2 regions of the Mycobacterium sp. DL440 genome follow, and region 2 is predicted to be linked to the other one. Evidence: predicted binding sites of a transcription regulator. Region 2 holds the regulator's gene; the other holds the start of a gene.
The links. Region 2 encodes LexA, which represses DNA repair genes until DNA is damaged. Its sites were predicted from a motif close to CGAACANNTGTTCG; they were not measured.

Region 1: the regulator LexA is predicted to act here: its motif matches at 12,428-12,441, upstream of HBE63_RS27090 (HNH endonuclease signature motif containing protein).

Annotation. Positions count from the first base shown of each region.
Region 1 is NZ_CP050191.1:5,548,484-5,564,328, reverse strand. Features, by position in the region: gene HBE63_RS27140 (R2-like ligand-binding oxidase) at 51-992, opposite strand; gene HBE63_RS27135 (TetR/AcrR family transcriptional regulator) at 1,007-1,687, opposite strand; gene HBE63_RS27130 (MFS transporter) at 1,742-3,328, opposite strand; gene HBE63_RS27125 (GNAT family N-acetyltransferase) at 3,369-3,686, shown strand; gene HBE63_RS27120 (PPOX class F420-dependent oxidoreductase) at 3,753-4,145, shown strand; gene HBE63_RS27115 (phosphotriesterase) at 4,165-5,136, shown strand; gene HBE63_RS27110 (AMP-binding protein) at 5,138-6,622, shown strand; gene HBE63_RS27105 (acyltransferase) at 6,585-7,703, opposite strand; gene HBE63_RS27100 (DUF3068 domain-containing protein) at 7,942-9,132, shown strand; gene HBE63_RS27095 (hypothetical protein) at 9,155-10,804, shown strand; gene HBE63_RS27090 (HNH endonuclease signature motif containing protein) at 10,998-12,350, opposite strand; gene HBE63_RS27085 (glycosyltransferase family 4 protein) at 12,837-14,006, opposite strand; gene HBE63_RS27080 (class I SAM-dependent methyltransferase) at 14,055-14,843, shown strand; gene HBE63_RS27075 (aldehyde dehydrogenase) at 14,899-15,845, shown strand, end outside.
Region 2 is NZ_CP050191.1:1,635,551-1,651,395, forward strand. Features, by position in the region: gene dapF (diaminopimelate epimerase) at 1-233, shown strand, start outside; gene hflX (GTPase HflX) at 250-1,659, shown strand; gene HBE63_RS08130 (PE-PPE domain-containing protein) at 1,682-3,217, opposite strand; gene HBE63_RS08135 (molybdopterin-dependent oxidoreductase) at 3,317-5,608, opposite strand; gene HBE63_RS08140 (acyl-CoA dehydrogenase family protein) at 5,710-6,870, shown strand; gene HBE63_RS08145 (LGFP repeat-containing protein) at 7,061-9,397, shown strand; gene lexA (transcriptional repressor LexA) at 9,448-10,167, opposite strand; gene HBE63_RS08155 (LysM peptidoglycan-binding domain-containing protein) at 10,411-10,938, shown strand; gene nrdR (transcriptional regulator NrdR) at 11,103-11,558, shown strand; gene HBE63_RS08165 (PhzF family phenazine biosynthesis protein) at 11,560-12,246, opposite strand; gene HBE63_RS08170 (alpha/beta fold hydrolase) at 12,256-13,278, opposite strand; gene HBE63_RS08175 (proteasome assembly chaperone family protein) at 13,315-14,340, opposite strand; gene HBE63_RS08180 (serine protease) at 14,512-15,333, shown strand; gene HBE63_RS08185 (DUF4192 domain-containing protein) at 15,490-15,845, shown strand, end outside.

The sequences.
Region 1 (15,845 bases), 2.5 Mb from region 2:
GGCTGCGGTGTCGGCGACGGAGGGGTTCGCCGACACCGCATCGTCGGGGCCTATGCGGTGGCCGCCAGCGCCCGTGCATCCTCGTCGGCGAACGTGTCCTCCAACGTCAGCGGCGAGTAGTCGAGGTCGATCTCTTCGAGCGGACGGCCCCTGGCGCTGCTGATGGTGCCGAATCGGCGCATGCCCTTGTCGGCGGAGTACTGCATGAACTCGTCCTGCACCAGGCCGAACGGGATGTCCGGCGCGTAGAGGGCAAAGCCCTCCTCGGTGAGTCGCAACGCCAGCGGGATGAGCTCGTTCATCCGGTTCTCGAACACTTCCCAGTTGGCATCATCGGCGGCAACGTGACGCCGACAGGTGAAGGTGCCCCACGCCATGTGGCGGCGCTCGTCATCACCGATCCGCCCCACCAGCTCCTGCATGCCGGGAAGGATCCCTCTGTCGACGCAAATCTTGTGCCACGCATAGTATCCCGTGAGCGCCAGCATTCCTTCGACGATGTGGTTGTAGGTCACCGACGCCCGTACTTGGGCGGCCGGCGACGGGTCGGTGTACAACGCATCGAGCGACGCCGGCAGCTCCTCATAGAACATCTGCCGATAGGCCGGAAGTTCGTCGAAGTAGTTGTGCAGATCGTCGGTGATCCCGACGGCGTCGAGCCACATGCGGAACACCTGCGTGTGCTTGGCCTCCTCGAAGGCGAACTGGGTCAGGTACATCTCGTCGCCCAGGCGCCCCTCAGCCCGCATCGCAGTCATGAACGGCTGGATGTCCTTGGTGACCGCCTCCTCACCCGCGATGAACTCGGCGCACAACCGGGTGGCGTACTCACGTTCCCGGTCCGTCAGCGCCTCCCAGTCCGCCCGGTCGCGGGAGAAGTCGATATCGGCCGGATTCCAGAACTTGGCATTCCCCCCGGAGAACAACCGCAACGGCACACTGTCCCAATTGAGACCGCCCTTGGAGAGCGAGCCGAAATGTGTGTGTGACATGGGAATTGACCTCCTCAGGTCTGATGGGCTGCTTCCGTGGCCGCCGGGAAATTGGGTACCGCGAATGCGGCCTTCAACACTCCGACGAGTCGTCGTACTGCGAGTGCCGGCTGCTCGGGGCTGGGCTCATCCAGGCCCAGGATCGGGTCCATCCCACGCACGTACGGCGCGAGCGCCAAATGCGGAAAGATCATCAGCAGCAGCGACAACAGCGCGCCGGCGTCCGCGTCCGCCCGCAGATCGCCCCGGGTCTGAGCGTCCTGCACAAGCGGCCGGAGCACCTCGAGATAGTGGCGGTGGATGACGGTCCGCACGCTGACCCGGGCCTCGGTGTCCACCTCGAAGCTTGCCGCGGCATGCAGCGAACGGTCCTGGGGATGGTCGGCGAAGTAGGCCACCCAGTCGTCGAGCAGGTCGGTGAGAAACTCGAAGAACGGGCGGTCGAGATCGAGCGTGCGGATGCGGTCCTCCATGTATGCCCGCACCCGCTGGCTTCCGATATCCGCGATGAACGCGTACAGGTCGCGTTTGTCCGCGAAATACTGGAACAGACTGCCTTTCGCCACACCCGCGCGCCGGGCGATGACGTTGAGGCTTCCACGCGAGTACCCGTGCGCCCCGAATTCCGCCTCGGCGGCTGCCACCACCGCCGCTCTACGAGCGGGATCCAAACGCGCCCAGGTGACCGTCGGCATCTGACTCTCCAGCCTGTATGACCACTGGTCATATTACTGTGATAAGGCTCACAGTCAAGGAGTCTTCACCGCGATCAGATGGTGCGAGACCGGCTCCCCCTCCACCCAACGCTCAACCGCCTGCTCGATGACCAGGTCGCTACCCGTCAGGCGGGTGCGGTGCTGGCGCACATGCTCATCCCAGGACCGCACCACGAAGGCCTCGACAAACACACCTTCGCGCTCCACAGCACGAAACAACCGCCATTGCGTGGCCCCGGTGCGCTGCCGCGACCGACCCAACACGCCCATCGCGGCGAAGAACTCGGTCTCGTGTTCACGTTCCACCCGGTAGGAGGTCAGCACCAGGACCGGACCGTCAGGCGGTTCCGGTTCGAACACGAGTGCCGGTTCGGGCCAGTGCGCGGACGGCGTCATATCGAGGTCGCCCGTGCGCTCGTGCAGCGGCCACCACCAGTCCGAAACCGCACAGAACCCCAGCAGTCCGGCACTGATCAGCAGGGCCGTGACGGTGCTCGTCGCACCGGCCACCAGGCCCCACACCAGCGACCCGATGGCCTGACCGCCCATGAAGGTCAGCTGGTACACCGACAGCCCGCGGGCCCGCACCCACGCCGGCAGGCTCAACTGCATCGAGGCGTTGAGCGTGGACAACGCCAGCAGCCACGACGCACCGCCGACGACAAGCGCCGCCAGGACAATGCCGAAATTGTGCACCAGCGCCAGAACGGCAGTGGCCCCGGCGAATCCGAGCGCCGCGACGATCAGCAACGCGTTCAGGCCGAAGGCCGACTGCAATCGGCCCAGGACCAGGGCACCGAGCACGGCCCCCACCCCGAGCGCACCCAAAAGCAGCCCGTAGCCGGACGACGACAGCCCCAGCTGCCTATCCGCGACCACCGCGAGCAGGCCCCACAGCGCGCTGCCCGGCGCGATGAACAACACCGCCCGCAGCAGAATTCGCCTGACGATCGGCGACCTGCGGATGAACCGGCCGCCGGCGCCGAGTGCGGCCAACGGTCGCTCAGCGGGCAGCAGCTGCTCAGCGACCGGGCTGCGCCAGAGCAGCAGCACCACCACGATGCCGGCGAACGACACCGCATTGAGCGCGAACACCAGCGTCGGGCCGGACAGGGATACCAGCGCCCCGGCGATCGCCGGGCCGATTGCCCGGGCCCCGTTCATACTCATGCTGCCCAGCGCGGCCGCGGCGGGAATCTGTTCGCGGGGAACGAGGTCCGGCTGAATGGCCTGCCAGGCCGGAGCGGTCAGCGCCTGCCCGCAGCCGATCAGAAACAGCAGGATCAGCAGGACCGTCGGAGTGGCCAACCCGGCGCCGGTCAGTGCCGCCAGCGCCGCCACGCCGGCCGCCATCGCCCCCTGGGTGGCGAGCAGCAGCCTGCGCCGGTCCACCAGATCGGCAAGCACGCCGGACGGCAGGGCCAGCAGCATCACCGGCAGTGTGGTGGCGGTCTGCACCAACGGGACCAGCACCGGGGCGCGCGGATCTCCCACCAGCATCCACTGGGCACCCACCGTCTGCATCCACGTGCCCAGGTTGGAGACGAACTGCGCAATCCACAGCGCACGGTAGATCGGCGACGCCAACGGCGCCCACGTCGACGTTGCTCGGACGGCCATCTGCCTGATCGTGCCAGCGCACTACGTGCATAGTGAAGACATGGCTGAAGTCCGCAACGTCCCAGAAGCACGCCATTACGAGCTCACCGTCGACGGTGAGCATGCCGGCCTGGCCGCCTACGTCGACTCCGACGACCAGCGCATCTTCCACCACACCGAAGTCGACGACCAGTTCAGCGGCCAAGGCCTGGCGGGCGAACTGGTGTCGGCTGCGCTGACCGACACCCGCGCGGCGGGCAAGCGCATCGCGGCGGTCTGCCCGTACGTCGCCAAGTACGTACAGAAGCACCACGACTTCGACGACGCCCTCGACCCGGTCACCCCCGAGACGCTGGCCGTGGTCGAAGCCGCCAGTTAGATCTTCGTCGCGGGCACCGGGGCGGCCGCGCGGTGCTGACCGCCACAGGTATCGATGCACTGCGCGATGCCTTACCGCTGCACTCCGATTCAGTGCGCGAGCTGTTCTTCGACCACATCCGGCCAGACGCGCTTCACTGCATCGAACGGGTATTCACCCGACGACACCACCATCGACATCGTCGGCCACGCCCTGGCATCGACGCAAAAGTGGCGCAATGTGCTCGGCAACCCACAGGTGGCCTTCATCGTCGACACGGTGCTCTCGGTGCGCCCGCCCGAGGCGCGCGGGATCGAAATCCGTGGCACCGCAATGGCACTGCCCGGTGTGGGTACCACCGATGGCGGCCTGTCCGGGGACATCATCCGGATCGTGCCGCGCCGGATCATCAGCTGGGGGCTTGACGGTGCGGGCACCACTGCCAGGGACCCGGCGGAACCGCCACACACAGCTGACTGATCCGCCTAGCATCGGGGCGGTGCCGACAGTGAACACCGCGCGTGGCGTCATCGATACCTCCGACCTCGGCACCACGCTCATGCACGAGCACGTCTTCATCATGAGCACCGAGCTGACCCAGAACTACCCGGAGTCCTGGGGCGACGACGCCAGCCGCGAAGCCGATGCGATCGCCCGGCTCACCGAACTCAAGTCCCGCGGCGTCGACACCATCGTCGACCTCACGGTGATCGGTCTGGGCCGCTACATTCCACGCATCGCCCGGATCGCCGAAGGCACCGACCTCAATATCGTCGTCGCCACCGGCTTCTACACCTACAACGACCTGCCGCTGGCCTTCCACTTCAACGAACCCAAGGCGGGCCGCCCCGACCCGATGACCGAGATGTTCGTCCGCGACATCGAACACGGCATTGCCGACACCGGCATCAAGGCGGCAATCCTCAAGTGCGCCACCGACGAACCCGGTGTCACCGCTGGGGTTGAACGAGTGCTGCGGGCCGTCGCCCAGGCCCACCGGCAGACCGGGGTGCCGATCTCCACCCACACCCACGCCGCCAGCCGGCGCGGCCTGGAACAGCAGGGCATCTTCGCCGAGGAAGGTGTCGACCTGTCCCGGGTGGTGATCGGTCACTGCGGCGACACCACCGATATCGGCTACCTCGAAGAGTTGATCGCCAACGGTTCTTACATCGGCATGGACCGCTTCGGCGTGGATGTTTTCCTGCCGTTCGAGGACCGGATCGCCACCGTCGCGACCATGTGCCGGCGCGGCCATGCCGAGAAGATGGTGCTCTCGCACGACACCTGGTGCTACTTCGACGCCCTGCCCGACGAGAGGACCACCGCGGCGCTGCCCAACAGCCACTACCTGCACATCCACAATGACGTGCTGCCGGCGTTGCGCGCGCGTGGCGTCACCGAGGAACAGATCGCCACGATGCTCATCGACAATCCGCGCCGGATCTTCGACCGCAAGGGCGGGTACTGAGATGACCGACGTGTTCCCGCCGATCCCGACCCAGGTCAGCCAACTGGCCGCAGCCGACCCCGACCGGCCGGCCGTGACCTGCCAGGGCATCACGCTCACCCGGGACGTACTGGATCGGTCCAGCAACCGACTCGCCCGTGCCTATGCCGAACACGGTGTGCAACAAGGCGATTACGTCACCATCAGCCTGCCCAACTCGATCGAGTGGGTGCAGGCCGTCCTGGCTGCCTGGAAGCTCGGCGCAGTGCCGCAACCCCTTTCGCCGCGGTTGCCGGACGCCGAGTTCGCCGGCATCCTCGCGCTACGCCCCCGCGCCCTGGTCGTCGGCCGCGATGCCGGTGAAACACCTTGGCTTCCACCAGGTTTTGCCCCGGATACCGGACTGTCCGACGCACCGCTGCCCGAGGCGGTCGCACCGACATGGAAGTCGATGGCCTCCGGCGGCAGCACCGGACGCCCGAAGCTGATCGAAGCCGGCGGCGACAGCCGGGTGCCTGCCCTGATCGGGGTTCCCCTCGGCGCCCAGCCCGGAGACGTCACCCTGATGTCGGTGCCGATGAGCCACAACACCGGCTTCACCACATTCGCCATCGCGCTGCTGCAGGGCCACCACCTGGTGCTGATGCCACGCTTCGACCCGGTCGAGTTCCTGCGGCTCGTCACCGAACACCGTGTGACGTTTCTGACCACGGTGCCCACCATCATGCAGCGTCTGCTGCCGGTGTACCGCGCCGACCCAAAAGCCTATGACCTGTCCAGCATTCGCCGGTTCTGGCACGTCGGGGCACCCTGCCCGCCAGCGGTCAAGCAGGCCTGGATCGAGCTGCTCGGCGCCGAGGCGTTGTGGGAACTGTACGGCGGCACCGAGTTGCAGGCGCTGACCTTCATCTCCGGTGAGCAGTGGCTGGCCCACCCCGGATCCGTCGGTGTCGTAGTGGCCGGCGAGATGAAGGTGCTCGACGACGACGGCGGCGAGTGCCCGCCCGGCGTGACCGGTGAGATCTACATGCGGCCGGGCCCCGGCAGCGCTCCCACGTACCGTTACGTCGGCAGCACGGCCAAGAGCCGTGACGGCTGGGAGTCACTCGGAGATCTTGGGTATTACGTCGACGACGGCTCTCAGCGGTTCTTCTACCTCAACGACCGACGGGTCGACATGTTCACCGTGGGCGGCAAGAACGTCTACCCGGCCGAGATCGAGGCCGCGCTGGCTGCCCACCCCGACGTGCTGTCGTGTCTGGTCGTCGGCATACCGCACGAGGATCTCGGCCAGGTGCCGCACGCCCTGGTGCAGACGGGTGACGGGTCAGACCTGAACGCAGCAGCGGTGCAGACCTTCCTGCGCGAGCAGCTGTCGGGCTACAAGGTGCCCGAAAGCGTGGAATTCGTCGACGCCCCGCTACGCGATGACGCCGGGAAGGCTCGTCGCGCCGCGGTGCGCGACGAGGTCATCGCGCGGCTGGAGCAGGCTCGGGCTCGTCGGTGATCGAACTGTCCAGCGGCGGCACCGGGCTCTCGTTCCGGTACTCCCAGCGCCGCAACGCCTCCCGGCACGGAGATTCCACCAGCGCGTAGCTCACCGCGGCCAGGGCGAAGCCGAACACCAGCGTCAGTACCAACACCACCAGCATCTGGCCGTTGAACAGGAACTCCCCGATCATCGGGAACACCATGGCCAACGCGGCCAAGTGCCACACGAACAACCCGTAAGACCAGCGGCCCAGGGTCACCATCACGCGGTTGCCCAGAATCGGGTGGGCGGTACCGGGGTGATCGAGGACCAGCGGGGCCAGCAGCGCGCCCGCGACGATCGCGCCCATCGCGGTCTTCAGCGTCACCTGGCCGACCGAGCCGGGCCGCAGACCCTCCAGGCCGGCCAGCGGCGAGGCCGCGATCCCGAACGCCACCGCGGCGATGACCGCCATCAGCACCCGGCGCCGGGCCAGCCGGTGCACCCAGCCGAATGGACTCACCGTGAGTTCAGCCAGCACCATCCCCGCGGCGAACCAGGAGAAGAACGCCGGCGGCCAGTTCCACGGGTTCAGCCCGGTGGTGCCGGAGAACGGAATGCGCACCCACAACAGGCTCAGCGCCGCCACCGCGATGATCACGCCGATGCGGGCCCGCACCGGCAGCCGTCGTGCCAGTAGCGCCAGCACCGGCAGCGCCAGATAGAAACTGACTTCCACCGACAGGCTCCACATCTGGGTGAGCCCTGCGGTCAGCGTCAGCGGCACGTAGATCTGGGTCAGGGTCAAGTTGGCCAGCCACACCGTCAGATCGGCCTTGGCCTCCGGGAGCAGCAGAATGATCACCACGACGGCCACTACATAGCCGGGCATGATGCGCACGATGCGGGAGCGCAGGTAGTGACCGGTGCGCGGGCGGGGACGCAAGCCGCGGGCAGCGGCGGCATGGCCGCGCCACAGCAGGAACCCCGACAGCGCGAAGAACACGGCGACCGCGAGATCGAACCGGCCGAAGAACCGGCCACTCACCCCGGTGGTGTGCCCGGTCTGGAAGGCGACGTGGGTGAGCACCACCCCCATGGCAGCGCAGGCGCGCATGCCTTCGACTGCCGGCAGGAAGCTACGGGTCCCGCCGACCTGAGATTCCGGTCCGGTTTCCGGGTCCGGTGCTCCGGTGGCCACGCCGACCAGTGTGCCGCTCGATGGCAACCCCGCCAAACTGCGGGTTAACGCGCCCGGGAGATGTCACAGGAGTAAGCAATGACCTTAGATAGTGCTGTTAGGGTCGAACGGGTTTGCCTCACGACGAGTTGGCCCACACTGAAGGAGGCCCGGTTTGAACCGCGCAGTGACGCTGCGTATCGCGGCATGTGGACTGATGGGGCTGGGTGCAGCTCTGCTCATCGCCGCACTGTTGTTGACCACGTATACCAAGGGCAAGATCGCCAAGATCCCGCTCAATCTGGATGCCAGTCTGGTCAGCGATGGGACCGCGACCGCTTTCGATCCGGAAACGCTGGTGGCCCCGAAGTTCTCGGTGGACCGCAACGTGCCGGTCGCACTGCAGCAGCAGGTCAGCGTGGAATCGCCGTCGAACGCCGAGGTGGTGACGCTGCAGGTGGGCAGCACACTGCGACGCACGGACCGCCAGAAGGACGGCGGTCTGCTGTTGGCGTTGGTGGACACCGTCACGATGAACCGCAGCACCGCGCTGGCCGTGTCCAGCGACAACAACCCGGGCGGTGCGCTGCAGAAGCCCCGCGCCATCGAAGACGAGAAGCCGCCGACCAACGTCGCGCTGCCGCACGAGGGCCTGACCTACCGGTTCCCGTTCGACACCGAGAAGAAGACCTACCCGTTCTTCGACGCGATCGCCCAGAAGGCGTACGACGCGAACTATGACGGTGAAGAAGACGTCAACGGGCTGACCACCTACCGGTTCATCCAGAACGTGGGCTACGACTCCAACGGCAAGCTGGCCGATCCGGTCAAGTACTCGTCGCTCTACGAGGACGACGCCGACAGTTCGGTCACCGCAAGCCCCGAGATGTGGGGTGTGCCCGGCGAACCCGACGAGCGGATCACGATGGACCGCTTCTACGCCGCGCAGCGCACCTTCTGGGTCGACCCGGTGTCGGGCACCATCGTCAAGGCGCAGGACCACGGCTACCAGTACTACGCGCGGGACAGGCTCAAGCCCGAGGTGACCTATGTCGACTACAAGGTCACCTACAACGAGGAGACCGTGGAGTCCCAGGTCGCGGCCGCTCAGGACGAGCGTGACCGAGTGTCACTGTGGACCCGCGTCCTGCCGATCACGTTCACCGCGCTGGGCCTGCTGGCGCTCGTCGGTGGCGCCGTGGTGGGTTCGTTCGCGGTGCGCGCCGAGTCCACGCTGATCGACCCCGGGCTCGACACCGCCGATCACGGCTTCTTCGACACCCAGGGTTTCCAGGTACCCGGCGCTGAGGCCAAGACCGAAAAACTGCCGGCTCAACGACCATCCGATCTACCGCCGGACCGGTGATCTGAGCCTGCGCTCTGCCCTGCTGCCGGCCTATTCGCTGGCACTGTCGTTATTGGTAACCGGGCCCCTGCTGGGGCCCGGTTACCTGCTTTTGCGGGACGCCGTCTCCACGCCCCGCTCATACCTGACCGATGCGGCGCTGGGCCTGACCGAAGCCGCGCCCCGGGCACTGCCGCAGGATTTTTTTGTCGCCCTGACCTCGACCGGACTGGACGGCGGGATCGTGGTCAAGGTCCTGCTCGTTGCGGGCCTGTGGCTGGCCGGCTGGGGCGCCGCACGACTGGCCTCGACGGTGTCGGGGCCCGGCTTGCCCGGCCAGTTCATCGCGGCGACGCTGGCCATCTGGAACCCGTATGTGGCCGAGCGGTTGCTGCAGGGGCACTGGAGTCTGCTGGTCGGTTACGGCTGCCTGCCCTGGGTGGCGGTGTGCGTGTTGCGGTTGCGCGGGGGGTCCCGCGCGCGACAAAGCGGTTCGGGCTCCCGCCCGGCGTGGGGTCTGGCGTTCTGGATCGCGCTGGCCGGGTTGACCCCGACGGGCCTGATGCTGGCCGCCACGGTCGCTCTCGTGTGCGTTGCGGTCCCCGGCGAGGGCTGGCGACGTCTGCGCGTCGCCGCCCTCGCGTCGGGAATCTCAGTCTTGGCTGCGACGCCGTGGTTGGTGGCCGCCGCTGTCGGTGGCACGGTGTCATCGCCGTCCTCAGCAGCCGGGGTTCAGGCGTTCGCCGCGCGGGCCGAGCCGGGGCTGGCCACCCTGGGCAGCCTGGCCGGCCTGGGTGGAATCTGGAACGGCGAAGCCGTACCCGGCTCGCGCACAACGCTTTTCGCCCTGGTTGCCACTGTCGTACTGGTTGGCATCGTCGCGCTCGGCCTGCCCGTGGTGGTCCGCAACCGCACGGCGGTACCGCTGCTGATCCTGGCGGTGGCGGCCGTGCTGATCCCGGCGGCGATGGCCACGGGCCCCGGGTTGGCGTTCGTCGACGCGACGATCCAGGCCATACCCGGCCTCGGCGTGGTGCGCGACGGACAGAAATGGGTGGCCCTGGCCATGCCGGGCTACGTGCTGGCCGCTGCCGCCGCCCCGGTCACCTTGCAGCGCCTGCGGGTGCCGGACACCGCTGCTGCCGCGGTGTGCTGCGCAGCGCTGATCGCGGTGCTGCCGGATCTCGCCTGGGGCGTCGGCAATCAGATGCGCGCGGTGCAGTATCCCGCGAGCTGGGCCGACGCGGCGGCGCAGATCAACTCCGACCCCCGGCCCGTGGTTGCGCTCCCCCCGCACAGCATGCGTGAATTCTCCTGGGCGCCTGGCGCTCCGGTGCTCGACCCACTGCCGCGGTGGCTGCGTGCGGAGGTGCTGACGACCGGCGACCTGTCCATCGGCGGCCAGACCGTACCCGGTGAAGGGGTACACGCGCGGGCCGTGCAGGACCTGGTGCTCTCGGGGGCAACCGATCAACAACTGGCCGAAGCCGGGGTGGGCTGGGTGGTGCGCGAATCCGATCAGGAGGTATCGGTGCAGTACGTCGGCGGCTCGGCGCCCGCGGCGCCACATCGCGGCGTAATGATCGCCTCGCACCTGGTGTGGCTTCTGACCCTGGCCGGTGGGGCGATCGGGATGGGCATCAGCCGACGTCCGACGTCCGACGGGCTGCGGTCACGGTGTGGTCTTGGATAGGGTTGCGCCGGTCCAGCGCTCGGCATTGTGCCGTCCCGTCGACGTGACTCGGCCAAACCTGTTCTGAGAGTGCATCTCTGGGTAGCGTGCTGGTGTGGGTTGGTCGTGGCGGGTCCGGCGGGCCTTGCCGCCGAGACCCGCCGCATTTTGGCGGTTTTCACTGTGTAGTTGTCAAACAGCGTCGAGATGTTGGTTATGCGGCGGTGGGCAAGATGGTCAGGGTGCGGCGTGCGTGTGAGCGCAGGTGTGGTGGTTCGGGGCCTGCCGGATCGCGGGGTGGGATGAACCAGGGATGGCGGTCGGGTCCGAGGTAAAGCTGCCAGTCGCTGTGGTGGATCAAGGTGTGGTGGTGGCGGCAGAGCAGCACACCGTTGTCGAGGCTGGTGGCTCCTCCTGTGGCCCATTGGTTGATGTGGTGAGCGTCGCACCAGGACACGGGTCTGCCGCAACCGGGGAAGGCGCATCCGCGATCGCGCACGGCCAGGGCTTTGCGGATGCGGGGTGGGAACAGTCGCTCGGCGCGTCCCACGTCCAGGGGCGCCTGGTTCTCATCGACGAGGACCAACTCGGCGGTGGCGTCGCACGCGATCAGGTCCGCGGTCGCGGTGCTGATCGGCCCGGTGAAACCGAGCGTGTCCACCACGCCCTGCGGACCGAACACCCCCACCCCCGCCGCTGTGGGTGGTGTCGGGTGGGCGGGCCGGATCAGGGTGACATGCGGGAGCACTCCACCGGAGGTGGGACGCCCCGAATGCGACAAGTAATCACGGACCAGTTGCCCGAACGCGTCGGCACGACGCCGGGTGGCCGGGCGGGGGTCGGGTGATCCATCCGGTAGTGGCACGGGCCGGCATAACGGGTCTAATGCGGCGAACAGTTCTTCCCCGGTGAGGGCATCGAGGTCCAGGGTGGCGCTGAGGCGGCCCTCGTCGTTCTGGTTCAGCGTCATCTCGTTGAGGTCGGTGTTCTCGGCGACCGGCACCACCGCCTCCGGCCCTGGTGGGGTCGGTGCCCAGCCCAGGGCGATCTCGCGGGCTTTGGCGTTCACTGCCGAGGGGGTGGTCTGGATCATCAGGGTGCGCACCACCTGGGCCCGGTCCTGATCGGACAACGCGACACGGCCGCCGATGTGTGTGATGCCTGTGCCGACCGCATCGGCGACCTCGATGCCCACGGCCCCCAGACGTTGCTGCGCAGTCAGCGCGGGCAGGGTGTGCGCGACGCGCCCGACCCGTGCTGCCCGATACGCCGCTGCGGGGGCCACACCCAGGCCGGTCAACAACTGCGCCCCGCTGCGTAGGTGTTGGCGGGCCGCGATCCCGGCGCGTTCGGCCGCGGCGGCCGCCTGGGCGATCACATGATTCAACAGGTTGGCGGCGGTGACCGCCGCCGCGAGGACCGCCAGCAGCGGCTGGTCATCCACCACCGGCCGGGGACTGTCGAGCAGATGAAACAACCGGCGATCAGCATCGGCCTCGGATGGCGGTGACGGGCACAGTTCATCGATGAGCACATCAATGACGGTGTCCAGATAGGTGGCGTCCATGACAGATACCCACGCTTTCAACACAGAAGGTGGTGCGGGCGAAGCTCTCAGTTGCCTTCCGGGGAAGAACTTCTATTCGAACATATGTTCGAGTCTACGCCTCGTGATGACCTCACACAAGCTCATCTCTCAAGACATCGGTGACAGTTCCGGTGCTCGACGTTCTGCACCGAGCCCGACATATCTCGAAAGTCGTTCTACGCGTTGCGCAACCGCCGTCGAAGTTCAGTGACGAAGTCAAAGAACAGGCCGTTGCGACGGTTCGTCAATCCGGCCGCGAATGCATGCCGGCAGTTCGATGCCACCGGAGTACGAGTTGGGCCACGCGCGTAAGTGCGTGACCCTTCAGCTCCGCTGTGCGGTCGCCTCCCACGTGGCGCGGAGCGAGGCCCTCGAAACCCTCACCACAGCAATTCACACGCGGGCCTGGACATCGCCACCATTCTTGTCGATAAGGACGCCGACAAGCGTTGACCGACTGCGCCCCTACACCAACCCGCTGACGTAGCTGCCCCCGTGCACCGATTCCAGCACTGTCCGCATCGCGTCCGCGCTGAGCGTCCAAGAGAATTCGTCGCTGCGAGCCTGGGCCTTACTGCCCAGCTGAACCCGCAGCACCGGGTCACTCAACAGCTGATGCAGCCCGGCGACCAGGGCGTCGCGGTCCTCCGCGAGTAGCCCGGTGACCCCGTCGATGATCGAGTCGGTCAGCCCGCCGGAGGCGCGGTAACCGATCGTCGGCACCCCGTGCTGGGCAGCCTCGGTGACCGCCAGCCCCCAGCCCTCTTTCCGCGACGGCAGCACATGTACCCAACTCTGCTGCAGCACACGGTGTTTGGTCTCTTCGTCGACGTGCCCGTGGAACGTGACCGAATCGGAGATGCCGAGCAACTCGGCGTGTTCGACCAGTCGTTTCCGCCACCAGCCGCCGCCCAGGATGTCGAGGTGCAGCCCGGGAATCTTGGTGCGCAGCGTCGCGACGGCTTCCAGGGCGTCTTCGATCTGCTTGTGCGGCACCAGCCGGGACAGCACCACCAGACGCGGACTGGTCGACCGCGGCAGCTCCAGAGTGTGGACGGGAGCCTCGTCAAGTCCGTTGCGCACCACCGCAATACGGCCGGAATCCACCCCCAGCCCGTTGAGATCACGGGCCGAGGGCAGCGACACGGTGACGTACTGGTTGCGGCGGTGCAGCCGCGGGGAGAGTTTGGACTCGACGAACCAGCCGATCCGGCCGCGTACCGGGCCGGCCACCGGCCACAGTTCCCGGTGACAGTGGTGCACCAGCACCGCCACCCGGCGGCCGAACGCGAGCCGGGCCAGGAACGGCAGCCCGTTCTGGGTGTCGATGACGACGTCCGGCCGGACCCTGCCCAACGGCCCGAGGCCGACGCGGGAGGCCACCATGGCCAGCCCGGCCCAGATGTACACGCTGTACGGTCCCCCGGCCCGATTGATCTGTACGCCGTCGACCACCTCGCGGCGGGCTGCACCCGGGTACCGCGCGGTGCGCAACGTCACGCTGACCCCGTCGTCGGCCAGGCACGCGCCGATTCGCTGCAGATACGCCTCACTGCCGCCCCCCTGCGGGTGCCCCGTATCGCGCCAGCAGAGCAGCAGGACGCTCCGCAGGCGAGGATCGGGACGGGCAGACATCGTGTTGAGGGTACCGGTCAGTAGGTTGGGCAGGTGCAGCCCAGCGACATCTCGGCGCGCTTTGCCCGCCGGGCGACCCTGAGCCGGTCGGTGCGCCTACTCGCGCAATTCCGGTTCGAGCAGAGCGAACCGGCCCGCTTCTACGGCGCGCTGGCCGCCGACACCCTCGACGTGGTCACTGATTTGTGGTCCGGTGCCACCGGCGAATCCCCTGTTGGGCGCACCGTGCTCGACGTGGGCGGCGGGCCCGGCTACTTCGCGTCGGCGTTCGATCAGGCCGGCATGCACTACATCGGGGTGGAGCCGGATCCCCGCGAGGCGCACGCCGGAGCCGCGAGGGCGGCGACATCCGGCCTGAGCCCAGCGACCGACTCCGCATCGGGCAAGTTCGTCCGAGCCTCCGGGATGGCGCTGCCGTTCGCCGACGACAGCGTCGACATCTGCCTGTCGTCGAATGTCGCCGAGCATGTGCCGCATCCGTGGCGGCTGGGCAACGAGATGTTGCGGGTGACCAAGCCCGGCGGGTTGGTGGTGTTGTCCTACACGGTGTGGCTCGGCCCGTTCGGCGGCCATGAGATGGGGCTGACGCACTATCTGGGCGGTGCCCGGGCGGCTGAGCGCTACACCCGCAAACATGGCCACCGCCCCAAGAACGACTACGGCTCGTCGTTGTTCGCAGTGTCCGCGGCCGACGGTCTGCAATGGGCGGCCAGCACCGGCGCGTTGATATCAGCTTTTCCGCGCTACCACCCACGATGGGCCTGGTGGATGACCGCGGTACCGGGGTTGCGGGAGTTTTTGGTGAGCAATCTGGTGTTGGTTCTGCGCCCCTCCTGAAACCGTCAACTGGAACAGGTTCTCGTTTCTAGGAAACCTAGGTAATGTGACGGCCATGACACAAAGCACCACCACGCGCACCGAGTTCGACAAACTGTTCATCGGCGGCCACTGGGTGGAGCCTTCGACCTCCGAGGTCATCGAGGTCTTCTCCCCCGCGACCGGCGAGAAGGTCGGCCAGGTCCCGCTGGCCGCCGAGGCCGATGTCAACGCCGCGTGCGTCGCGGCCCGCAAGGCGTTCGACGACGGCCCGTGGCCCCGCATGTCGCCCGAAGAGCGCCAGGCCGTGCTGGCCAAGGCCGTCGAACTCATCAACGCACGGGCCGACGACTTCAAGCACCTGCTGAAGCTGGAGACCGGCCAGCCCCCGACCATCGTCGACATGATGCAGTTCGGCGCGGGCGTTTCCAGCCTGCAGTACTACGCCGGCGCGGCCGACAAGTACGACTGGAAAGACATCCGCGACGGCATCTACGGCCAGACCCTGGTCGTCAAGGAGCCGATCGGCGTCGTCGGCGCCGTCATCGCCTGGAACGTGCCGTTCTTCCTGGCCTGCAACAAGCTGGGCCCGGCCCTGCTCGCCGGCTGCACCGTCGTGCTCAAGCCGGCCGGTGAGACCCCGCTGACCACCAACCTGTTCGCCGAGGTGCTGACCGAGGCCGGCCTGCCCGAGGGCGTGCTCTCGGTGGTGCCGGGCGGACCGGAAACCGGTCGCGCCCTGACCGCCAACCCCGAGCTGGACAAGTTCACCTTCACCGGCTCCAGCGGCGTCGGCAAGGAGATCGGCAAGATCGCCGCCGAGAAGCTCAAGCCCTGCACGCTGGAACTCGGCGGCAAGTCCGCGGCGATCATCCTCGAGGACGCCGACGTGGACTCCACCATGCCGATGCTGGTGTTCTCCGGCCTGATGAACTGCGGCCAGGCCTGTGTGGGCCAGACCCGCATCCTGGCACCGCGGTCGCGGTACGACGAGGTCGTCGAGAAGTTGTCGGCAGCTGTCGC
Region 2 (15,845 bases):
GGGTACACGAGCGCGGTGTCGGCGAGACCCGATCCTGCGGTACCGGCACCGTGGCGGCCACGCTTGCGGCGCTGGCCCACCAGGGTGCCGATACCGGGACGTTGCGGGTGCGCATCCCCGGTGGCGAGGTCATCGTGACGATCACCGAATCCACCAGCTATCTGCGCGGCCCCTCCGTGCTGGTGGCGCGCGGTGAGTTGAGTAATGAGTGGTGGAAGAACTTGGTCACGTGACAACCTGTAAGTACATATGACTCATCCAGAACACCCCGTCACTCCCAGCACCGGTGAGCTTGCCCTCGAAGACCGCGCCTCGCTGCGCCGCGTCGCCGGGCTGTCCACCGAACTCACCGACGTCACCGAGGTCGAATACCGCCAGCTGAGGCTGGAGCGGGTGGTCCTGGTCGGAGTGTGGACCGAGGGCAGTGCGGCCGACGCAGATGCCAGCCTCGCCGAGCTGGCGGCACTCGCCGAGACCGCCGGCTCGGAAGTACTCGAGGGGCTCATCCAGCGCAGAGACAAGCCCGACCCGTCCACCTACATCGGCTCGGGCAAGGCCATCGAACTGCGCGAGGTGGTGCTGGCGACCGGCGCGGACACCGTCATCTGCGATGGCGAACTCTCACCTGCGCAGCTCAACTCGCTGGAGAAGGTCGTCAAGGTCAAGGTGATCGACCGCACCGCACTGATCCTGGACATCTTCGCCCAGCACGCCACCAGCCGGGAGGGCAAGGCACAGGTGTCGCTGGCCCAGATGGAGTACATGCTGCCCCGGCTGCGTGGCTGGGGTGAATCGATGTCACGCCAGGCCGGCGGTCGCGCCGGCGGCGCCGGTGGTGGAGTGGGAACCCGCGGACCCGGCGAGACCAAGATCGAGACCGATCGTCGCCGGATCCGTGAACGGATGGCCAAGCTGCGCCGCGAGATTCGCGATATGAAGAAGATCCGCGACACCCAGCGCAGCCGGCGGCTGTCCTCGGATTCCGCTTCGGTGGCCATCGTCGGCTACACCAACGCCGGCAAGTCCAGCCTGCTCAACGCGTTGACCGGGGCCGGAGTGCTGGTGGAGAACGCTCTGTTCGCCACGCTCGAACCCACCACGCGGCGTGGCGAATTCGACGACGGGCGGCCGTTCGTGCTGACCGATACCGTCGGCTTCGTCCGGCACCTGCCCACCCAGCTGGTCGAGGCGTTCCGGTCCACGCTCGAAGAGGTGGTCGACGCCGACCTGCTGGTGCACGTCGTGGACGGTGCCGACGACCATCCGCTGGCGCAGATCAATGCGGTCCGGCAGGTGGTCAATGAGGTGGTTGCCGAATACAACATCGCTCCACCGCCGGAGTTGTTGGTGGTCAACAAGATCGACGCGGCCACCGATCTCGGGCTGGCCGCGCTGCGGCGTGCCCTGCCCGACGCGGTGTTCGTCTCGGCGCACACCGGTGACGGGCTGGACCGGCTGCGGGCCCGGATGGCGGAGATGATCCCCCCAACCGACGCCACGGTGGACGTGACCATTCCCTACGACCGTGGGGATCTGGTGGCGCGGGTGCACGCCGACGGGCGGGTGGACGCCACCGAACACACCGCCGACGGAACCCGCATCAAGGCGCGCGTACCCATGGCGCTCGCCGCCAGCCTCAGCGAGTTCGCCACCTTCTGATCCAACTCATCGGGAACCGGCCTCAGGCCGCAGGCTTCTTCTCGGTGGCCTTGGCCTGCCTGGCCTTGCTCTTGGCTCCATCTGCCGCGGTGTTCTGGCCGCCCAGCGCCTTGCGCACGGTGCTACGGATTGACTTTGCCACGTTACGCGCCGGGTGGGCGTCACCGGCCCGCAGCTTGGGCCGCTTGGTCTCGGCGGCCTGCGTCTCGGGGGTTGCGGTGTCCTCGGCATCGGTGGCCGTCGTGGCCAACGGGTTCACCTTGAGCACATTGCGTTTGGGCAATTCCGGAAGCTTGGGCGACTTGGGCGGGACGGCCGAGGCGTCCGAAACCTTCACGACGTCCGGCACGTTGGCGGTGTCGGCGGTGCTGGCGGATTCAGTCGGATCGGTCCAACCGGGCAACGGGTCCAGGCCGGGCCTGAGCGCCGCGTTGATCCCTTCGGGGATGTCGTTGATCAGGTCGGCGGCCAGCTTGACCGGATCGATCTTCGGGAGCAGTTGGAATGGTGTCGGCTTGCCGTAATCAGTTCGGTCGTAACCGGTTTCGATCAGGGTCTGAGCCAGGGGCGAGACCAGATCGACGAGCGGGATCACCAGGGCGGACGTGCCGGTCGCCGCGCCCAGGTCGAGGAACGGTTGCATGATCGGCAAGGTCTTGGCCGGCAGCGTGAGGTAGCGCGTGTCTCCATGTACCTGGCAGTGCGTGGCGGCGGTGCAGTTCGCCTGGGCGTTCTCGATCGCGGCCTTCATCTGGTCGGGTGTGTAGCCGTAGGGGATGTCGGTCGGTAAGTCGTCGCCGTCGGGGGCCAGGTAGGTGGGATGGGTGTACTCGAAACCGGCGAGCGCGTTGAGCAGAGCCAGGGGATTGAGCACCCAGGACGGTGCGTCGGCGACACCGTCGTACTGGAGCGCGATGTCGTCGGTGTTGATCACGCCCTCAGGCGCGGTGTCGGTGGGTGTCGGATTGCCGAACGTTGCATCGAGGATCGGGACGGTGCCCAGCGCCGCGAGCCGCTCGAACAACCCGCCGTTGGGCCGGTTCGGGTTGCCGATCACGACGAAGTTGATCCAGTTCGGGATCACCCCACCGTTTTCGTCGGCGAGCTGGCTCTTCACGATGCTGGTGACGGTGGCGCCCTGGGAGTAGCCGAAGATGACGACGGGATGGGCGTCGTCAGGCGCAACCTGGTCGAGTTGGTGATTGAGGCTGCTCACCCCGCTTGCCACCGACACGTTCCATTTCGCTCCGTCGAGGCCGCCCCAACCGGCGAACGGAAACGGCCAGAACTCCGCGATGTAGGGCACCGGAACCGGTGCGCTGCAGCCGCCGTCGCAGTTGCCACTGGTGTCGACGTAATAGGCCACGGCGTTCTGCATGTAGTTCGGCGACTGTGACGGGTCCTTGGTGCCCGTGCCCGGCACGACAAGTGGTGTCGTTGCGACCATCAACCCGACGGCTGCGGTCAGGGCCGTGGTGATGCAGAGCGCGATGGTGGACGCCAGCACCAGAATCGCCACGAGTAGTGGACGGGCTGCCGATTGGACTGTGGCGCGCATTGGAAACCGTCCCCTCCGGCCGAGTCCGATATCGGCACTGTGGGGGATCCTCGCACCGTCGGACCGCGGCCATGCCGAAATCGGCGAACTCGGAGGTTGTTACCGGCGTGAACGGATGACCGGTGGCTCGTGCGCTCGCAACGGCGGCAGAGCGTCGGTGTACTTCTCGATCTGCACCAGGACATGTGCCCCCGTGCAGCCGCGGGCCAGCGAGGAGGTGCCGACATCGTCGGTGAGCACGTTGGGATTGCCGTGCACGCACATCGAATCGGGATCGGCCGGATCGGCCGGGTCGAACCAGGCCCCGGTCGACAGCTGCACCACCGCTGGGCGCAGCCGGTCGTCGATCACCACCCCGGCCAGGCAGGCTCCGCGATCGTTGAACACCCTCACCACGTCGCCATCGGCGAGCCCTCGGTCCGCCGCGTCCGCGGGGTGGATCCGGATCGGTTCGCGCCCTTGCACTTTCGATGACTGACTGGTGGCGCCCCCGTCGAGCTGGCTGTGCAGGCGGGTCGCGGGTTGATTGGCCAGCAGATGCAACGGATAGCGGGCGGCCCGCGGGCCGCCCAACCACTCAGCCGGCTCGTACCAGCGAGGGTGACCGGCGCAGTCGTCGTACCCGAATCCCTCGATGTCGGCCGAGAAGATCTCGATGCGGCCGCTCGGGGTGGCCAACCGGTGCCCGAGTGGGTCGGCCCGGAAATCGGCCAGCAGCGTCAATCCCGGTTCGGTGGGAAGCCGCAATTGTCCCGCGGCCCAGAACTCGTCGAATCCGGGCACCTCGAAATCCAGCCCGGCAGACCACTTTTCATACATGTGGACCAGCCATTCGCGCGCCGTGCGGCCCTCGGTGAACAGCGAGCCGAAGCCGAGCCGCTCGGCCAACGCCGAGAACGTGGTGTAGTCATCGCGGGAGTCGGCATAGGGCTGGGCCAGCGCGGGCATGGCGACCAGGAGCGGGTCGTTGCGCGAACCCGAGTAGTCTTCGCGCTCATACGCAGTGGTCGAGGGCACCACGATGTCGGCATGCTTGGCCATGGCGGTCCAATACGGGTCGTGCACCACGATGGTGTCCACCCGGGACAGGGCCCGGCGCAATCTCGGAATGTTCTGGTGGTGATGGAACGGATTGCCGCCGGCCCAGTACACACACTTGATGTCAGGGTAGGTGAGTTGCAGGCCGTTGTAGTCGAACGGCTGCCCCGGATGCAGCAGCATGTCGGTGACGGCCGCGACCGGGATGAACGTCTGCACCGGGTTCGGCCCCTGCGGCAGCGCGGGCAGGCCGCAGCGCAGCGGCGCCAACCCCAGCTCGTTCATCGACCCATAGCCGTGCCCAAAACCCCCTCCGGGAACCCCGATCTGGCCCAGCATCGCGGCCAGGGTCAGACCCATCCACGGAGCCTGCTCGCCGTGGCGGATCCGCTGCAGCGACCAACTGACCGTGACCAGGGTGCGTGACGCTGCCATCTGCCGGGCGAGTGCCGTCAACTCCTCGGCGGACAGACCGCTGAGGCGAGACGCCCACTGCGGGCTCTTGGCGACGCCGTCGTCACGACCCAGCAGATAGCGTTCGAACCGCTGGTATCCGGTGCAGTACGTGTCGAGGAAATCGAGATCGGCCAGGCCTTCGGTGGCCAGAACATGGGCGAGTGCGAGCATCACCGCGACGTCGGTGCCGGGCACCGGGGCCAGCCATCGGCAGTCACCGTCGACATCGTCGCGCAGCGGGCTCAGCGACACGATCTGTGCGCCGCGTTCACGCATCCGCCGCAGTGCATCGCGGGCCGGATGTGCCGTGGTGCCACCGTGATTGGTACCGGTGTTCTTCAGCGCGACGCCTCCGAAACACACCAGCAGGTCGGTGTGTTCGGCGATGACACTCCAGTCGGTGGAGCGCTTGAACAGGTCGTCGTGGGTCCCTACCACCCGGGGCATGATCGCCCCGGTCGCTCCCAGGCTGTAGGAGTGGCGGGAAAACGTATAGCCGCCAAGCATTTTCAGAAACCGGTGTACCTGGCTCTGCGCGTGGTGGAAGCGCCCGGCGCTGGCCCAGCCGTAGGAACCGCCGTAGATCGCCTCGTTGCCGTGGGTGTCCACGACCCGCCGCAGTTCGCCGGCCAGCAGCTCGGTGAGCTCGTCCCAGGTCACCGAGACGTACTCGCCGGCGCCCCGCTCGGCGCTGGGACCGGGGCCGTCGCGCAGCCAGCCGCGTCGTACCGCAGGTCCGGCGATACGCGAGCGGTGCCGGATCGAGCCTGCGAGGTTGCCCAGCAACGGTGAGGGGTCGGCGTCACCGTCGATCGGGGTGACGCCAGCGATGTCGCCGTCCGCGACGTCCGCAGTGAAGGCACCCCAGTGCGCGAGGCTCATGGGGGACCTGGGCATGACCGGAGTCTACGGGCGATTCCCACCCCTCCCCGCGCTGACCAACCACCCGGTTGGTATAGGTTGGCCCGGAATTCGTAACCAGTACCGGAGGTAACACCATGGGCAGTGTTGTGAAGTACGACCGCACGTTGTTCGAGCCCGAGCACGAGCTGTTCCGCGAGTCATACCGGGCATTTCTGGACCGGCACGTCGCGCCGCACCACGACCAGTGGGAAAAGGACAAGATCGTCGACCGCGGCATCTGGTTGGAGGCCGGTAAGCAGGGCTTTCTCGGGATGGCGGTGCCCGAGGAGTACGGCGGCGGCGGTAACGACGACTTCCGCTACAACACCGTCGTCTGCGAGGAGACCGTGGCCGGCCGCTACAGCGGTATCGGCTTCAGCCTCCACAACGACGTCGTCGCGCCGTATCTGTTGCGGCTGGCCACAGAGGAGCAGAAGCAGCGCTGGCTGCCCAAGTTCTGCACCGGCGAATTGATCACGGCGATCGCAATGACCGAGCCTGGTACCGGCAGCGACCTGCAGGGCATCAAGACCCGCGCGGTCCGCGACGGCGACCACTACATCCTCAACGGGTCCAAGACCTTCATCACCAACGGCATCCATTCCGATCTGGTGATCGTGGTGGCCCAGACCGACGCCGAAAAGGGCGCGCTCGGGTTCAGTTTGTTGGTGGTCGAGCGCGGCATGGAGGGCTTCGAGCGGGGCCGGCACCTGGACAAGCTCGGTCTGGACGCCCAGGACACCGCCGAGCTGTCGTTCACCGACGTCAAGGTGCCGGTCGAGAATCTGCTCGGCGAGGAGGGCCAGGGTTTCGTCTACCTGATGCAGAACTTGCCGCAGGAGCGCATCTCGATCGCCATCATGGCTGCCGCGGCGATGGAGGCGGTGCTGGAGCAGACCGTGCAGTACACCAAGGAGCGCAAGGCGTTCGGCAAGCCGATCGGCAGCTTCCAGAACAGCCGGTTCCTGCTGGCCGAACTGGCCACCGAGGCCACCGTGGTGCGGATGATGGTCGACGAGTTCATCCGTTTGCATCTCGACGAGAAGCTCACCGTGGAGCAGGCCGCGATGGCCAAGTGGTACTCCACCGAGAAGCAGGTGAGCCTCATCGACCGGTGCCTGCAGTTGCACGGCGGTTACGGCTACATGCGTGAGTATCCGGTCGCGCGGGCCTACCTGGACGCCCGGGTGCAGACCATTTACGGCGGCACCACCGAGATCATGAAGGAGATCATCGGCCGCGGTCTGGGTGTCTAGCGGGCCGTTCGGCCCCCCGATTCATCAGGTATCTCGCCCCGAAAAGCCCAATTCTGGGCCGTCAGACCCAGATATTGAGGCTTTTTTGGTCATGATCGGCCACGTTCCTTGGTTATCGTCACGTGCTGACGCAAAGTTGTCCGGGCGGGACATTTCTGAGGAAACTTTGCCGAACGAGCCGGGAGGGCGCATGACTAGGCCGGGAGCGAGGCTGAACGCAGCCGTGTGGCGGTTGGCGGTCGGCCTGCTCGCACTCGTAGTCGCTGCTTTGGTGGTGCCGGCGGTGGCTTCGGCCACCCCGGAGTCAGATGCCGACGCGGCTGTCACCGCCGCCTGGGAGGCCAACGGCGGCGACGGCGGCCCGCTGGGGCCGCGGCAGGGTGGCGTGTACGCGGTGGGTTCTGGCTTCGCGCAGAACTACTCCGGGGGAAAGATGTTTTTCACCCCGGCGACCGGTGCTCATTTCATGCAGGGCGCAATCCTGGACAAATACGAGTCGTTGGGCGGTCCGGCCGACGGCGACATGGGATTCCCCACCATCGATGAGGGCGCCGGGCGTGCCGCCGACAGCCGCAACTCGACCCTGAGCGCGCCGGACAACCCGGTCATCTTCTGGACGCCGTCCACCGGCGCCCGGGTGGTACGGGGTGCCATCAACGCCGCGTGGGACAAGCTCGGTGGCTCCGCCGGAGTGCTGGGCGTGCCCTCCGACGACGAAATGTTCAACGGCGATGTGATCTCACAGAAGTTCACCGGCGGTGAGATTTCCTGGAACCGCAAGACCAAGGCATTCACCACGGAGCCGACGGACCTGGCCGACCAGCTCGCCGGCCTGGACGTACCGTCGGATCCCGCTTCGGCGATCGCCGCCGCGCGTCGCGAGGCAGGCGGCGTGATGGGACCACTGGGAGCCAAGGACGGCGACCAGTATCCGATCGGTGACGGCGGGTTCGGCCAGAAGTACGCCGGCGGCCAGATCTTCTACAGCCCGGCCACCGGAGCCAACGCCATCACCGGTCAGCTGCTCGAGAAGTACGAAAGCGTCGGTGGCCCCGAAGGTGATCTGGGCTTCCCGACCGCCGGCGAGTCCGAGGGCGGGTTGGGTCCCAACAGCCGGATCAGCACCTTCGCCGCTGCCGACAACCCCGTCATCTTCTGGACTCCCGATTACGGCGCGGTGATCGTGCGGGGCGCGATGAATGCGGCCTGGGAGAAGCTCGGAGGGGCGAAGGGCGCATTGGGCGCTCCCATGGCCGACCAGACCGAAGACGGCAGTGTCGTCAGCCAGCGGTTCAGCGGGGGAGCGATCTCGTGGGACCGCGACGCCAACAAGTTCACCACCGAGCCGTCAAAACTCGCGTCAGAATTGAGTGGCCTGCAGGTTCCTGGACTCGGTCAGACATCGGCCTCGGGGCCGCAGCCTTCCGATTCGGACGCCAAGAAGCCGTTCGCCTGGCATTGGAGCTGGTGGTGGCTGATCGCCGTGGTTCCGGTTGTGCTGCTCGCAGGGCTGATCGTGGGGGCCGCGCTGTGGCACCGTCGCCGTGCCGGTGGCGACGACGACTTCGATCATGACCCGTTCGACGATGACTACGACGGCGGACCCGGGGATTCCTACGACGAGGACCGTTACGACGACGCCCGCTACGGCTCGCGTGGGTACGACCACGATGAGTACGGCGATGATCGCGGCTCGGATGCGGCGAGCGGCTATGGGCCGCGCGCTGCCTACGGCGGCGAGGCCGCGACGGCGCGGTTCGCCGGGCCTGGTGAGGAATCGGCAGGGGCGGGGTCTCCGTACGACGGGCCCACCGATATCGCCATCCCGGTCAGTCAATGGGCCGCCCCGCACGGAGCGGCCAGTGGTTACGGGGTGCCAGGCGAGGACGAGGAACCGCCGGAGGATTCCTCGCAACTGGCCGGCCCGGAACAGGGTTTCGACGACTATGGCGATGATGACGACTATGACGATGACGATTTCGAGGACGACGACTTCGACGACGAGGACCTCGATACGCCCATCGACGCCGACTTCGAGGAAGTCGCCGAGGGCGAGGACGTCGACGACATCGAAGCGGAGCTGGAGGACGAGGACGAGGACGAGGGCCTGACGGGCATCGGATCCCTCGGCGGTCCGGTCGGGGGAGAGCGCGGGGCGCAGGGTTTCGCGGCGCTGAGCGGACTGGCGGTGCCGAGCGATCAGGACAACGTCGACACCGCGCCGACCCGCGTCATCACCCAGGCCGAGGCTTACAGCGGTGAGGCCTACGGCAATGAGGCCCACGGCGGTGAAGCCCACAGCGGGCGACATGCCGCCATCGAACTCGACGAGATACCCAGTGCCACCGCCATCCATCTGCCGTTGGAGGACCCACACCGCGCACCGGAGGGCTATCCGATCAAGGCGGACACCAAGTCTGGTCGGTACTGGGCACCAGACAGCAGTGAGTACGACGACGCAGTGGCCGAGATCTGGTTCGCCAGTGAAGAATTCGCCCGCACGAACGGGTTTGTGCGGACGGACTGAGCGGCAGGACCCGGCAACTATCCGGTGCAGCGGGTCCTACCTCCGGTCGGTCAGATCTTGCGGATCACGGTGACGACCTTGCCGAGCACCGCGGCGTCGTTGCCCGGGATCGGGTCGTATGCCGGGTTGTGCGGCATCAGCCAAACCTGACCGCGGGTCCGCTTGAACGTCTTGACCGTGGCTTCGCCGTCGATCATGGCTGCCACGATGTCGCCGTTGTCGGCCACACTCTGCTGGCGTACCACCACCCAGTCACCGTCACAGATGGCGGCATCGACCATCGAGTCGCCGACGACCTTGAGCAGGAAGAGCGACCCTTCGCCGACCAGTTCGCGGGGCAACGGGAAGACGTCCTCGACGGCCTGCTCGGCCAGGATGGGGCCGCCTGCGGCGATACGTCCCAGGACCGGCACGAAGGTCGGTTCGGGTAGCGCGTCGGAGCCGGCCACTTCGGTGGACACCAGCGCGGCGGCCGCCGGATCGTCGGCGGCGCGCACGTCAACCGCGCGCGGGCGATTGGGGTCCCGACGCAGGTAACCCTTGCGTTCCAGGGTGCGCAACTGATGGGCGACCGACGACGTCGAGGTCAAACCGACCGCATCGCCGATCTCGCGGATGCTCGGCGGGTAGCCGCGACTGTTCACCGACGCGCGGATCACATCGAGAATGGTGCGTTGCCGGTCGGTGAGCCCCTCGGCCCGGCGTGGACCCGCGCCGTCCGATCCGGCCGGGCTGTCGGTGTTGCCGTCCCTGCTGCGGTCGTCGCTCATGGGGCCGAATGTAGTCGTTGATCGAACATTAATCAAACATGTGTTCGACGCGTGTTGCGCGCGTGTCTGCTGGTGGGGCGCGTGGACAGGTGATTCCGCGTCGTGCGCGGGGTTGGCGGCCCGAACTTGTCGGTGCCCTGTTCTATCGTTTGGCCACAGTTCGATCACATGTTCTATCCATCGAACACCTGAGCGAGTATGTTCGAACACAAGAGCGAAACCGCCCCACTGAAAGGCAGTCAGATGGCGATCATCGATATCCCCGCGGATAGCCGTTCCCGCGCTGTTCGGGCCGTGCCGCAGTCCCCGCCGCAGCGGTGCCGGGCCCGCGGCGGCGCCGGCACCAGAGGCAGCGCCACCTTCGGTACCGGTACGGCCAGGCCGGTGCGCCGGGTGCAGCGGCCGGCACCCGACCGCCCGTCCGCCGGCGCGGTCCGCTACCGCGGAACCGGAGTGCTGATGTCGCGGGCATCGCATCGCAGTCGGCCCATCACGCCGATGACCACCGTGTTGCTGGCCCTCGTCGCCGCCGGTATCACGGTGTGGCTTGGCCTGGTGGCCCAATTCGGTGGGGTGATGGGGGCCGAGACCCCGACGCCGACCGAGCTCGCGGTGGTCCAGGTGAAATCGGGGGAGACACTGCAGCAGGTGGCGCGCCGGGTGGCCCCGGATGCCCCGGTATCCCGGGTCGTCGAGCAGATCCGTGACCTCAACCAACTCGAATCCGCGGCGGTCGACTCCGGGCAGACATTGCTTGCGCCGGTTGGCTGAGCAGTGGTATGTCTGCTGAATCGTCCTGGCCGGCAGCCACACTGGCCGGTGTCGGAGTGAACACCTACACGCCACTGGACCCGGCGGTGAGTCTCCCGCGCGCATCGCGGGTACGCTCAAGGGCGCTCGAACTAGTTGTCCGGCGGCATGGCGAAGGAGCGGTAATGCATTGTCCGTTCTGCCGTCATCCTGATTCGCGTGTGGTCGATTCCCGCGAGACCGACGAGGGCCAGGCCATCCGGCGCCGGCGATCATGCCCGGAGTGCGGACGTCGGTTCACCACCGTGGAGACCGCGGTGCTGGCCGTGGTGAAGCGCAGCGGGGTGACTGAGCCCTTCAGCCGGGAGAAGGTCATCCGTGGAGTGCGCCGGTCCTGTCAGGGCAGGCAGGTCGACGACGATGCGCTCAATGTTTTGGCGCAGAAGGTCGAGGACGCCGTCCGCGGCCTCGGCACTCCGGAGATCCCCAGCCATGAGGTCGGCCTGGCGATTCTCGGACCGCTCCGCGAACTTGACGAGGTCGCCTACCTGAGATTCGCCTCGGTGTACCGGTCGTTCTCGTCAGCCGACGACTTCGAGCGCGAGATCGAGGCGCTGCGGGCACACCGCGCCGAGGCGTAATTCAGTCCAGTTGGGCGGTGCCGTCATTGACGACGTGGCCGGCCAGACGAACCCAGCCCTCCGGACTCCAGCGGGTCTCGATCACCGAACCCTTCCCCTGGATGATCGTCAGGTCCCGGCTCAGGTAATCCGTCATCCGTACCGCCGCGGCTCCGGTCGCCTCGTCCTCGGGGATCCCCAGGTGCGGGGCGAACGACCTGGCTCGCAGCGTGCCGTGCGCCTTGTCGATCCAGGCCCACAGGTAGTTCTCGTCGGCCTCGGCGAAATCATCGGGCTCGGCGGCGAGCAGTTCGTCGACGGAAGTCAAGTCATGGATTGCGAACTCCGGTGCCCATTCCGAGCGGGCATTGACCGCGGCGCGATCGCCGTCGTATTCCACCTGGATGAGTCCGGCCGGCACCCGCAATGTGTTGACGGGCAGGCCGGTTTCGCGCAGCCACCACGATGCGCCGACCGTGGGATGTCCGGCGAACGGCAGCTCCGCGACCGGGGTGAAGATGTGGGCACTGGCCGAGTTGCCGCCGGGCTGCGGCAGATCGATGAATACCGTTTCGCTGTAACCCAATTCGGTGGCTATCCGTTGGCGATCGCCCGGGGCGACAGTGCTGTTGTCCACCACGCCCAGCGGATTGCCGTGCTTGCCGTCTGAGTCGGTGAATACCCGTAACACGGTGACGTCGATCGCCATCACCCGATGCTACGTCGCGCTGCGTTCGTCGGCGTCCATCGCGTCGAGCACCGCGGTCTGAGTGTCGAGTGATCCGCTCATCGCCGATTCGCTCAACCCGGCGCGCAGCAGACTGCGCAGGTGATCCTGATCGTAGACCGACGGTTCGGTCGAGTCGATGAAGCGTTCGACCACCTCGACGAAGCGTTCGGGATCGTCATGGAAGGGAAAATGCCCGGATCCGGAGAAGATCTCCAACTGGGAACCGGGCATTGCGGCGTGGGCCATCTGAGCATGGCTGACCGGGATGACCGAATCGCGTTCGCCCCAGATCAACTGGACGGGAACGGATTCGGTCAAGTAACAGCGATCCAGCATGGTTACCACCTGGCCACGCCAATCCACGACAGCGCGCAGGGTCCGGGCGAACGCCGCCGATGCCGTCGGCTCCGGCAGATCGGCGAGGATGCGCACCATGTCGGGGATGTCGCGTCCCAGGCCGGTTGTGCCCAACAAGGTGCCTGCCGCCCGACCGGCCAGTTGCAACACCGGCAGCACGAGGGGCAGGCGCAGCAGCGCCAGCGCCTCACTGCCCATCGGGAGTGAGGCGACCCGCAACGCCACGTTGACATCCTTGGTGACCCCGCCGGAGCCCACGAGGATGAGACGCTCCACGAGCTGCGGGAATTGGTAGGCGAACTGCATGGCCACGCCACCGCCCAGCGAATGACCGACCACGGTCACCCGGTCGATGTCGAGCACGGTGAGTAGGTCGCGCATGCCGTTGGCGTAGGCCGCGACCGAGTAGTCCGCACGCGGCTTGTCGGAGCTGCCGTGGCCGAGCAGGTCCGGCGCGATGACGGTGAACCGTTGCGCCAGCGTCGATTGCACGGTGTGCCAGGTGGTGGAGTTGTCACCGATGCCGTGGATCAGCAGGATCGCCGGCCCGGACCCGGCGACTCGGAATGCCCGCCGATATCCGTGGATCGTCCGGTATTCGAGCGTCGGGGTGAGCTCGCGAACAGTCCGCAAATGGGGTTTGCGCTCGGTCATGCTGGTCAACCTCGCCCTCGGCCCGGCGTCGGGCTGTTATGAGTGGTTGTCGCCGTTCGGGAAGCCGTCGCCGAAGCCGTCCCGTCCGTCTTTGTACCTGTCGTCTTTGAACTTGTCACCGGTCTGCTGGGCGAGGAACCGTTCGAACTCGGCTCCGAGCTCGTCACCGCTGGGTAGTTCCTCGTCGCGCGCCAGCAGAGACCGATTTTCCTGTGCGGCAACGAACGCATCGTACTGGCGCTCCAACCCGGTCACCACCTGAGCCACCTCAGCGCTGGCCTCCACCTGCTCGTTGATCTTGCCGTACACCTCGGCTCCAGCCTCGGACAGTTTCTCCAGCGGCAGTTGTAGCGAACCGGTCCGGGCCACTTCGGCCAGCAGCGCCTCGGCGGCCGGCGGGTAGGCCGTCTGGGCCAGGTAGTGCGGCACGTGCACGGTGTAACCCACCACCTCATGCCCGTGCTGGGCCATGCGGAACTCCAGCAGGTTGGAAACGCTCGCCGGAACCTGGACTTCGCCGACCCACGGGGTGTGGTCGGTGATCAGCTCCTTGTCGTTGGCGTGCGCGGTGAGCATGACGGGGCGGGTGTGGGGCACCGCCATCGGAATGGTGCCGAGGCCGATCACCTGTCGCACTCCCAGCTGCTCGGCGAGCAGCCGCACCGCGGTGATGAACCGCTCCCACCGGAGGTCCGGCTCCAGGCCGGCCAGCAGCAGAAACGGTGTGCCCACACCGTCGTGCAGGGCGTACAGGTTCAGCTCGGGTTCCTCGTAGCTGGTGAAATGGTCGGTCTTGAAGGTCATCAGCGGCCGGCGCGACCGGTAGTCGAGCAGCTCGTCGATGGCGAAGGAGGCCACCAGTTCGGTGTCGAGGGTGTCCTTGAGATGCTCGGCGGCCAGTCGGATCGCATGGCCGGCATCGGAGAACCCCTCCAGGGCGTGGATCAGCACCGGGCCGCGGCCATCAGAAGACGACAGCTGTGGCGCCGGGAACTCAAGCTCGTACATGCCGCTCTGGTCGGGCTGGTAGTGCTGGTCGGGGGTGTCGCTGCTGTCGGTCATCTCGCTTCGTCTCCTCGCTGCGGTAGGACGCTGTGACGGCCTACCGCCGTGTCATCTAGTGTCCCGCATACCCGGACCGGGGTTTCGTTCCGCCCCGCTTGTGCGTTCGAACGCGCCGGGCGGGGGTCGGCATTCCGGCGGTTATCTCCGCGATCAGGCAAAATCGTGATGATGCGCGTGACCCGGTTGGCGAAGTTCACAGTCGCGGCGGCCGTGATGGCTGCCGCGACGGCCGCGTGCACCGTTCCGGGCACCACCGCCGGCGGGGCAGCAGCCAACCTCACGACGGCCCCACCGAGCAGCACACCGGCAGCGGCGAGCGCGTTGTCGCAGGCCGGGGTGGAGTCGGTGACCCCGGATCGGCGGGTGGGGGCGTTGTTCCTGGGCGACACCACGACGCATACCTGTAGTGGGTCGGTGTTGGCGAGCCCGTCGTCGGATCTGATCCTCACTGCAGCGCACTGCCTGCTGGACGGTGTCGACACGACGTTCGTCCCTGGTTTCGGTGCGGGCGCCGGTGACACCTGGCACGTCCGTAGCGTGTACCTGGACTCGCGTTGGCTCGCCAACCAGGACCCTCAGGCCGATTACGCGATCGTGCGGGTCAGCGGGGACTCCACCGCGAATCTGCTGGCCGACTCCGGTGGCGGTCTGGCCCTGGGGTCGGCGCCCGCGGCGGGAAGCCCGGTGACGGTGACTGGTTATCCGATGGGTGAGGGCGGCAGCCCAATGGCGTGTCGGGGCGCGACCGAGTCGTCACTACAGGGGTACCCGGCCCTGGCCTGTGCGGGCGTGACCGATGGCTTCAGCGGTGCCCCATGGGTTTCGGGATCGACGGTTACCGGCTTGGTCGGCGGACTCGATGGCGGCGGCTGCGACGACGACGTGTCCTATTCACCGCGCTTCGACGACCGGATCGCCCGCTTGCTGGCCCGTGCCGAGGCCGGCGGGCCCGGCGACGCGGCGCCCGCGGCGCTGGAATCCGACTGCTAGTAGCGGAACCGGTTGAGCGCGCGCAGCTTGTTCATCACGTTGGCCCCGGGTGAACACCGCCCCCGGGTTATCCCCAGCGCAGGGTCCATCCCCAACCGGCCACGACCGCCCGGTCGGGCGGCGGTTCGTGACGGCGCAAGTTGGCACCGTCGGGCCATGACAACACCATCGCCCTCCTCGCCAGAGTTCGACTTCCACCTCAACCGTCCCGGTGCGCTGATCGCCGCACTGCCGGCGGTGCTCGGCTTCGTCCCGCACAAGAGCCTCGTCCTCGTCACCGTCGACCGGGGCGAGCTGGGCTGCGTCATGCGCGCCGATCTGGCCGATGACATGACCGAACGCGTCGAGCACCTGGTCGACCTCGCGGCCACGGCCGGCGCAGACGCCGTGATCGCCGTGGTGGTGGACGACCACAGTAGGGACTGCCGGGTGTGCGATGACCGTTATCGCGACTTGGCGGCGGCGCTGGACCAGGCCCTTGCCGCCGACGGCATCGAGCTCTACGCCGCGCA